2 regions of the Kitasatospora sp. NPDC101235 genome follow, and region 2 is predicted to be linked to the other one. Evidence: riboswitches for the same ligand, from Rfam matches in the RefSeq annotation. Region 2 holds a riboswitch; the other holds the start of a gene.

Region 1 (4,397 bases), on a different contig from region 2:
TGAACGCCGTCGAGGAGGTCCTCAAGGCCATCGCGGACAAGCCGGAGGTCCGGCTGGTCTCCTTCCGGCAGCTGGTCGACTGGCTGGACGCCCAGGACCCGGCGGTGCTGCGCAAGCTCCGGACCCTCGCCCCGGGCCAGTCCCCGGCCGACGGCTGGGAGTCCTTCCTCGGCGCCCCGGCGGGGGCCAGGGCCCCCGCCGCCGCCGTCGGCTGACCGTCAGGTCCGGGTGCGGACCCGGCCGGAGAGCAGCGCTCCCAGCAGCGACACCCCGATGCTGGTCAGGAACACCACCGCGAAGGCGCCGGGCGACCCGGCGCCTTCCGCCGTGTCGTGGAGGGCGGCCACCGAGCCACCGCCCAGCGCCGCGAACAGCACCCCGGCCAGGCCGGTGAGCAGCACGTTGCCCAGCGCGTCGCTCATCTGGAGCGCGGCCGAGTTGGCGCCGGCGTCCTCCGGCCTGGAGAGCTTCATCATCAGCACGCTGACGGACGCGATGGTCAGCCCCATCCCGAGGCCGCCGACGCCCCAGGCGACCGCGGCCACCCAGGCCGGCACCGCCGGGACGAGCACCAGCGCGGCGCCCCCGATCGCCACCACGGTCAGCACGAAGCCGCCCCGGATCATCGGCACCCGGAAGCGCTCGGCGGCCGGCCGGCCCTGGAGCCACGAGCCCAGCGCCCAGGTGAGGCCGCCGCTGGTCAGGGTCAGCCCGGCCAGCGTCGGCGAGAGGCCGCGCCGGCTGGTCATCATCAGCGGGATGAACACCTCGGCGGAGAAGAACGCGCCCGCCGACACCCCGCGCAGCAGGATCACCGCCGGCAGTCCGCGCACCGCGCGCAGCGTCCCGGCGGGCAGCAGCCCGAGGACGGCCGGCGCCAGCAGTGCCACCCCGGCCGCCCCGGGGATCAGCCCGATCAGGTCGAGGCGCTGGCCGGCGTACTGCACCAGGCCGGCGCCGACCGCCGCCATCGCGGCCAGCCGGGTGCGGCGGCGGTCGAAACCGCCGCCCTTGGCCACCGGGTGCTCACGCTCGGAGCGGGCGAGCGCCGGGCCCATCACGGCCAGCGGCAGCAGGATCAGCACCGGCACGGCCAGGAACACCCAGCGCCAGCCCAGGTGCTGGGTGACGGCCCCGGCGACCAGCGGGCCGACGATCGAGGGCAGCACCCAGGCCGAGGAGAAGGCCGCGAACACGGACGGCCGCAACCGCTCCGGATAGGCCCGGCCGACCACCACGTACAGCGCGACGATCACCAGCCCGCCGCCCAGGCCCTGGATCGACCGCCCGGCCACGAACACCCACATCCCGGGCGCCGTCCCGGCCACCACCAGGCCGACGCCGAACACCGCGATGCCGGTGAACAGCGGTTGCAGCGGGCCGCGCCGGTCGCACCACTGACCGGAGACGACCAGGGCGAACAGCGTGCTGGTGAAGTACCCGGAGAAGGCGAAGGCGTACAGCGAGACGCCGTGCAGCTGGCGGGCCGCCGTCGGCATCGCGGTGTTGACGGCGGTCGCCTCGAAGGCGATCACCAGGACCACCGAGACGATCCCCAGCGTCAGCGCGCGGTAGCGGCCGCCGAGCACCCCGCCACCGGGGTCGTCGTCGAGGGGTATCGGCACGGGGTCGACCGAGGTGGGGGAGGCAGTGGTCATACGTAACATCGTAAGAGCCGTCTGCCTCGATGACCCCTGACCCCGGTCGGTGATCGGCTCGGCCCCGGGTCCTGGGACGGCGGCGCGGCGCAGGTCAGTGCAGCACCTTGAGGCCCACCACGCCGGAGACGATCAGCAGCAGGCAGACGATCCGGGCCATGGTCGCCGGGTCCCCCAGGACGGCCATGCCGTAGACCGCGGTGCCGACCGCGCCGATGCCGACCCAGGCGGCGTAGCCGGTGCCGATCGGAATGGTGCGCATCGCGTACGCCAGACCGCCCATGCTGAGCAGCAGTGCGACGCCGAAGACGAGGCTGGGAACGAGGCGGGTGAAGCCCTTGGACGATTCCAGGGCGACCGCCCACACGGTCTCCAGGAAACCCGAGACGATCAGAACGAGCCAGGCCACGACAGTGGTACCTCCGCAGTCCACAGCGGCCGGATTGCCGCTGAACTGCGCCGTCTTGTCGTCACCGGGTACGACGCGCTCGTCCGGGGTGGCGGAAATGCCGCCACCTGTCCGCGACGGTAGCACACACTGCCATACAGAATTTACAAAGGGGCGTTGACCCCTCTCCCCCGGATCGGCCACTATGAATTCACTGGCCGTGTGCCCGAGTGGCTTAGGGAACCGTCTGCAAAGCGGTGCACGCGGGTTCGATTCCCGCCATGGCCTCACCGGAAAAGGAATTGCCGGTCGACTCCGAAAGTCGTCCGGCAATTCCTTTTCGCTGTTTCCGTCGTTTCCGTCGCTGTCCGGGGAATCCGGTCAGGCCGTGACGGCGTCCTCCGCCCGGATCGGCAGCCGGCCGACCGGCAGGCCGGTGGCGGCGCGCACGGCCGCGGCGACGGCCGCCGGGGCGACCACCGCGGGAACGGCGCCGACCGCCTTGGCGCCGAACGGGGCCACCACGTCGCGCTCCTCCAGCAGCGTGGCGATCCGCACCTCCGGGGTGTCCAGCGCGGTGGGCAGCCGGTAGCCGGTGAGCGAGGGGTTCTGGAGCACCCCGCCCTCCGTCCGCAGGTCCTCCAGCAGCGCCAGGCCCACGCCCTGGGCCACCCCCGCCTCGATCCGGTCCTCGATCTGGCGCGGGTTCAGCGCCCGGCCGACGTCCTGGGCGACCGTCATCTCGACCACCCGCACGGCGCCCAGCTCGATGTCCACGTCCACCACCGCGCGCATGGCGCAGAACGAGATGGAGACGAAGGCGTCGCCCTGCCCGGCCTCGTCCAGCGGCTCGGTGGGGTGCGGGCGGCACTGCGCGGTGGCCCACAGCTCCTTGCCCTCCAGTGCCTCGGCGACCGGCATGCCGAGCACCCCGTCGTACGAGGTGATCTTGCCGTCGGCGATCTGGAGCAGCTCCGCCGACATCCCGAAGTTCGCCGCGATCGGCTGCAGCAGCTGGTGGCGGACCATCAGCGCGGCCCGCTCGACGGCGCCGCCGGAGACCCAGGTGTGCCGGCCGCGGGCGGACGGCCCGGCGATCGACTGGTCGCTGTCGGCCGGCGCGATGTAGACCTCGCTGACGCCCAGCACGGTCTGCACGATCTGCCGGGCCAGCGTGGCGAAGCCCTGTCCGGCATCGACGGCCGCGCAGATCACCGTGGCGTGGTCGCCGCTGACCCGCACGGTCGCCGTGGAGACCTCGTCCTCGCCCTCGGCGCCCAGCATGTGCACCATGCCGACGGCGTAGCCGATGCCGCGCCGCACCGCCGCCGGGTCGCCCGCGCCGCCGGGCCCGCCGGGCAGCAGCCACTCGGCGTCCGGGTCGTCCACCGGCAGCGCCGGCAGCGGCTCGGCGGCGACCGCGTCGAGCAGGGCGCGCACCGGCGCCGGGCAGGTGACGGCCTGTCCGGTGGGCAGCGGGTCGCCGGTGGACATCGCGTTGCGGCGGCGGATCTCCACCGGGTCCACACCGATCCGGGCGGCCAGCTGGTCCAGCTGCGACTCGTACGCGAAGCAGGCCTGCAGGGCGCCCTCGCCGCGCATCCGGCCGGCCGGCGGGTTGTTGGTGCGCACCGCCCAGGCGTCCACGAAGACGTTCGGGCAGACGTACGGGCCGGCCGAGAAGGCCGTCGCGGCGGCCAGCGCCTCGGCGGAGACGTCCGCGTAGGCGCCGCCGTCCAGCAGGATCTGCGCCTCGACCTTCACCAGGGTGCCCTCGGCGTCGGCGTGGTGGCGGTACCGCAGGAGCGCGGGGTGGCGCGAGGTGTGGGTCTGGAAGGACTCCTCGCGGGTGAGCGTCATCTTCACCGGGCGGCCGGTGCGCAGCGCCAGCAGGGCCAGGGTGACCTGGAAGGAGAGGTCCTCGCGGTCGGTGGTGGCGCCGGGCACGCCGGTGACCACCAGCCGGACCCGGTCCGGCTCCAGGCCGAGGCAGGCGGCGGTGCGGTCGCGGTCGCCGTGCGGGTCGGTGGAGGACAGGTGCAGCTCGACGCCGCCGTCCGGGCGCGGCACGGCCAGACCGGCCTCGGCGCCGAGCGGGGCCGGGTCCTGCCGGCCGACCTGGTAGAGGCCCTCGACGACGATCTCGCCCACCGCGTCCGGGTCCCCGCAGCGCAGCGGCAGGTGGCGGAACAGGTTGCCGTCCGGGTGCAGTGGCGGCGCGGTGAAGGACTGCTCGGGGTCGGTGACGGCCTCCAGCGGCTCGTAGTCGACCGCGATCAGCCCGACCGCCAGCCGGGCGGTGTCCGGGTGGTCGGCGGCCACCGCGGCGATCGGCTCGCCGTGGTGGCGCA
Region 2 (4,397 bases):
CCCGTTCCGCGGCGAGGCCCCCGGCACCACCCGCCCCGACTGGCTGCGCGTCCTCGACCACGCCCGCCCGGACCCGTACGACACCGAACCCCGGCTGCCCGCCCGCGACGGCCGTCACCCCTCCTCGGTGCTCAGCCTGCCCGCCGCGCCCGCGCAGCCGTACGTGCGGCGGCGCGACGGCGTGCCGCGCGGGCGGACACTCGCCCGTACGGTGGCCGGCCGGCGGGTGGACGTCCACCTCCCGGCCGGCCACCGCGCGGATGGCGGCCCGTACCCGGTCGTGGTGCTGCTGGACGGCGAGATGTGGGGCGAGGTGCTGTCCGTCGGCGACACCCTCGACAACCTGACGGCGGACGGCGCGATCCCGCCGACCGTCACCCTGTTGGTGCACACCACGGGCCCGCAGCGCCCGGACGACCTCAGCTGCAACCCGGCCTTCGTCGACCTCCTCGCCGACCGCCTCCTCCCGTGGGCCGGCGCGGAGTTCGGCGCGAGCGACGACCCGGCCGCCACCGTGATCGCCGGCCAGAGCGCGGGCGGCCTCACCGCCGCCTACGCCGCCTACCGCCGCCCGGAGCGCTTCGGCAACGCGCTGTCCCAGTCCGGTTCCTTCTGGTGGCCCGACGAGACCGAGTTCGACGCCGGCAGCGAATGGCTGACCCGCCGCTTCGCCGCCGAGGAACGCCGTCCGGCCCGCTTCTGGATCGAGGTCGGCCTCCAGGAGTGGATGCTCCTCGCCCAGAACCGCCACCTGCGCGACGTCCTGACGGCCCGCGGCTACGAGCTCGCCTACCGCGAGTTCAACGGCGGCCACGACTACGCCTGCTGGCGCGGCGGGCTGGCGGACGGGCTCGCTCACCTGCTGGGGTCACCCGGAGGGATGGTTTCGGACTGATTCGCATACCTCCGGGCCATTGGGTGCCTAACGTCGGGAGTCCATACCGGATGACCTTGGGGGGTCAGCGATGAACGCGTCCTCGTCCGCCACTCCGCCGCCGATGTCCTGGCTGTACTGCGGCAACCAGATCAAGCTGTGGCGGACCCGCGCCGGCGTCAGCCGGGAGACCTTGGCGGAGGAGGCCGGGTACAGCCTTGAGAGCCTGCGGTCGATGGAGGCTGGGCGGCGGAAGCCGTCCATGCACCTGTTGCAGGTGGCGGACGACATGTGCGACGCGAAGGGGATCCTGGCAGCCGGAGCGCAGTTCCTGAAGCCGGAGAAGTATCCGTCGTCCGCCGAGGACTATATGAAGTACGAAGCCGAGGCGGTGGCGCTCAACTGGTATGAGAACCACTTCTTTCCGGGTCTGCTGCAGACCGAAGAGACCGTGAGAACGCTCCTCGAATCCCACTGGCCGCCACTCGATGACGAGACGGTCGAAACGCGGGTCGCTGCAAGGTTGGAGCGCCAGGAGATGCTGAAGGTGCAGACCAAAGCCTTCAACTTCCTCATCGAGGAAGGTGTCCTACGACGGCCGCTCACGACCATCGAAGCCCACCACCGCCAGTTGCGCCACGTTCTGTCGGTCGGCGAGGCGCGCCACATCACGGTTCAAGTGGTTCCGTCCCGAGGAATCCACCCTGGCCTGAACGGGCAGTTCATCCTTCTGGAAACAGCCGAACATCAACGACTCGCGTATGAGGAGGGTCAGGCGATGGGAATGCTCCATGCAGACCCCGCCAGGGTGAGCATCCTCAGCCATCGCCATGAAATGATCCTCCGGCAGGCTCTCAGTCCCGAGGCCTCGGCCAAGCTGATCAGTGAGTCGCTGGAGGAGCTATGAACGATGCGTTGACCTGGTTCAAGTCCAGCTACAGCAACACCGAGGGCGGCGCCTGTGTCGAAGTCGCCGTCAGTCACGCCACCGTCCGTGTCCGGGACTCCAAAGACAAGAGCGGCCCCCAGCTCGCCTTCGCTCCCCAGGCTTGGGCCGACTTCGTCGAGTTCGCCCGGAACGCTTCTCCTTCGACCGGCTGACGCCGCCGCCGGCCCGTGCTAGCGTCCCCGGGGCGGCGCAGCGGCGCCGGCCCCGGACGAGACGTGCGCCGTACCCGGCCTGCCAAGACGACGCACTCTGGAGGCGTCATGTCCGCTGCCGGTACTCCCATCGCCCGTCCACTGGATGTGCGATGGATCCACGGTTCCCCGTCCGCGAAGCACAACACCGACCCGGACATCCAGGTCCACGAGTACGACGAGCACACCGTCATCCTGCGCCAGAACAAGGCGGTCCACTACGAGGCGCCGTTCCTGTTCCTGCTGTTCGGGACGGAACGGGCAGTGCTGATCGACACCGGGGCGACCGCCGAGGCCGCGTACTTCCCGCTGCGCGCGACGGTCGACGAGCTGGTGGAGAAGTGGCTCGCCCGCAACCCCCAGCACGGTCGCGACTATCCACTGCTGGTTCTGCACACCCACCCGCACGGCGATCACGTCGCCGGCGACGGTCAGTTCGCCGACCGGCCGGCGACCACCCTAGTCGGTGGGGAACTCGCCACGGCCTGGCCGTACTTCGGATTCGACCGGGACGAGGAGGCGGTGGCCCTGGTCGACCTCGGCGGCGGGCGGGTGCTGAAGTGTCTGGCCACCCCGGGACACCACGAGGCGTCGGTCACCTACTACGACCCGTGGACCGGGTTCCTGCTCACCGGCGACACCGTCTACCCGGGGCGGCTGTACATCAACGACTGGCCGGCCTTCGGGCGGACCATCGAGCGGCTGGTCGCCTTCGCCGAGAGCCACCCGGTGACGCACGTGCTCGGCTGCCACATCGAGATGACCCGCGAGCCGGGCGTCGACTACCCGATCCGCACCACCCACCAGCCCGAGGAGCCCCCGCTCCAGCTCACCCCGGCCCACCTGCACCGGATCCGGGCCGCCGTCGCCGAACTCGGCGACCGTCCGCGCCGCTACCCGCTGGACGACCTGATCCTCTGGCCGCACGATTGAGCCCGCGCAGGCCCGAGGCCGGTCAGCCCCGGTAGGGCACCAGTCGCGCCAGGTCCAGCTCGAAGTCGAACGGCGAGGGAATACGGATCTTCTCGCCGAACTCCCGCTCCGTCCTGGTGTGGTAGCGGTCGCGGTTGGGCTCGGAGAACAGCGTCACCGTCTTCTGCCGAGGGTCCACGATCAGGTACATCGGGAAGCCCATCCGTGGGTAGTCGCGGACCTTCCCGCTCCAGTCGTTGTCGGGGTTGGACGGCGAGACGACCTCGACCGCGATCAGTGCCAGGTCGGCAGGGATCTCGCGGCCCAGCTCGATGACGTCCTCGGGCAGGTAGGTGAGGTCGGGGTTGCGGACGGAGCCGATCTCGGGTGAGGAGAGGTCGCTGTTCCCGGTCGGGAAGTAGCCGGGAGGGCAGTTCGCCTCGAACTGGCGCTGGACGATCGCCAGGTTGAGCTGATGGATCGGCGACGGCGACGCCTGCATGACGATGATGTCGCCCGACAGCTCGGCCTTGAAGCCGTTCGGCAGACTGCGGCGGGCCTCTTCGAGCAGGCGGTGGTGCTCAGAGTTCATGCGCTCTCCTCTGGTGCTTCCGGCACGCTACCGCGGCCCGCGCCGTAGGCCCGGCGGATCGGTGGCGCGTGCGGGAGGGGTGGTCCGGGTGGGGCGTGTGGTGGTGACGGGGTCGGCCGGGTTCGTGGGGTCGTCGGTGGTGCGGCTGCTGCCGGAGGCCGGCCGCACGGTGCCCGATGTGCTGGCCGAAGCAACCGGACGGCACGGCTGGTCCGACGGTCGGATCGACCGTCAGAATGGCAAACATGTCGACTGATCGAACCGGCCGGATCCTCGGAGCCGTTCTCGGGCTCGTGTTCATCCAGACCGGCGCGGGCTACCTACCTGCGGCCGTCGAGGTGTCGCTGCGAATGATCTCGGTGGCCGCGTTCCTCGTGCTGCTCGGGGCTGGCAAGTGGTGGGGCGGCCGGGCGGCCCCGCTGGACCGCAGCGAGGGAAAGCCGAAGACCGTCGTCGGACAGAACATCCAGTACATCGCGAGCGCCGGGGGACTCGCGGTCACCCTTGGGATCACGGTGGTCAACCGGCTCCTGCACACGCCGCTGGCGACCATGCCGTGGATCGCCACCGTGGTGGGCGTCCAACTCTTCATCCCCGCTGCTCTCTGGCGACGTCCCTCGCTGTACGTCCTCGGCGGCGCGATTTCGCTGTTCGGGGTGGTCGGGCTGGTGCTGGCCTTCGGCGGTGCCTCGGAGGCCACCGTCGGTACGGTCGCCGAGGCCGTCCCGGGGGTGCTGCTGCTGGGCTCGGTGTGCTGGTCCGCCCGGCCGCAGAGCGCACCCGGGCGGACCACCACAACAGCCGCCTGAGGTTCAGTCCTCCGAGGGCGGGCCCGGGGCCTCGGCCGGGAGGCGGACGGCCAACAGAGCCCCGGCGGCG

The links. A riboswitch is a leader RNA that binds a small molecule or an ion and turns the genes downstream of it on or off. The one in region 2 is predicted to bind guanidine.
Positions count from the first base shown of each region.
Region 1: it holds a riboswitch for guanidine, as region 2 does, so the genes downstream of both, ACIRRH_RS18540 (SMR family transporter) here and ACIRRH_RS26690 (MBL fold metallo-hydrolase) in region 2, are expected to answer to the same signal.

Region 1 covers NZ_JBIWNZ010000010.1:73,138-77,534, reverse strand. Annotated here, with positions in the region: gene ACIRRH_RS18550 (hypothetical protein) at 1-215, shown strand, start outside; gene ACIRRH_RS18545 (MFS transporter) at 219-1,658, opposite strand; gene ACIRRH_RS18540 (SMR family transporter) at 1,753-2,067, opposite strand; guanidine-III (ykkC-III) riboswitch at 2,112-2,177, opposite strand; tRNA gene ACIRRH_RS18535 (tRNA-Cys) at 2,263-2,334, shown strand; gene ACIRRH_RS18530 (xanthine dehydrogenase family protein molybdopterin-binding subunit) at 2,428-4,397, opposite strand, start outside.
Region 2 covers NZ_JBIWNZ010000017.1:161,605-166,001, reverse strand. Annotated here, with positions in the region: gene fes (enterochelin esterase) at 1-895, shown strand, start outside; gene ACIRRH_RS26700 (Scr1 family TA system antitoxin-like transcriptional regulator) at 999-1,781, shown strand; gene ACIRRH_RS26695 (DUF397 domain-containing protein) at 1,778-1,975, shown strand; guanidine-III (ykkC-III) riboswitch at 2,005-2,072, shown strand; gene ACIRRH_RS26690 (MBL fold metallo-hydrolase) at 2,084-2,947, shown strand; gene ACIRRH_RS26685 (Uma2 family endonuclease) at 2,970-3,518, opposite strand; gene ACIRRH_RS26680 (hypothetical protein) at 3,607-3,774, shown strand; gene ACIRRH_RS26675 (hypothetical protein) at 3,764-4,327, shown strand; gene ACIRRH_RS26670 (DHA2 family efflux MFS transporter permease subunit) at 4,331-4,397, opposite strand, start outside.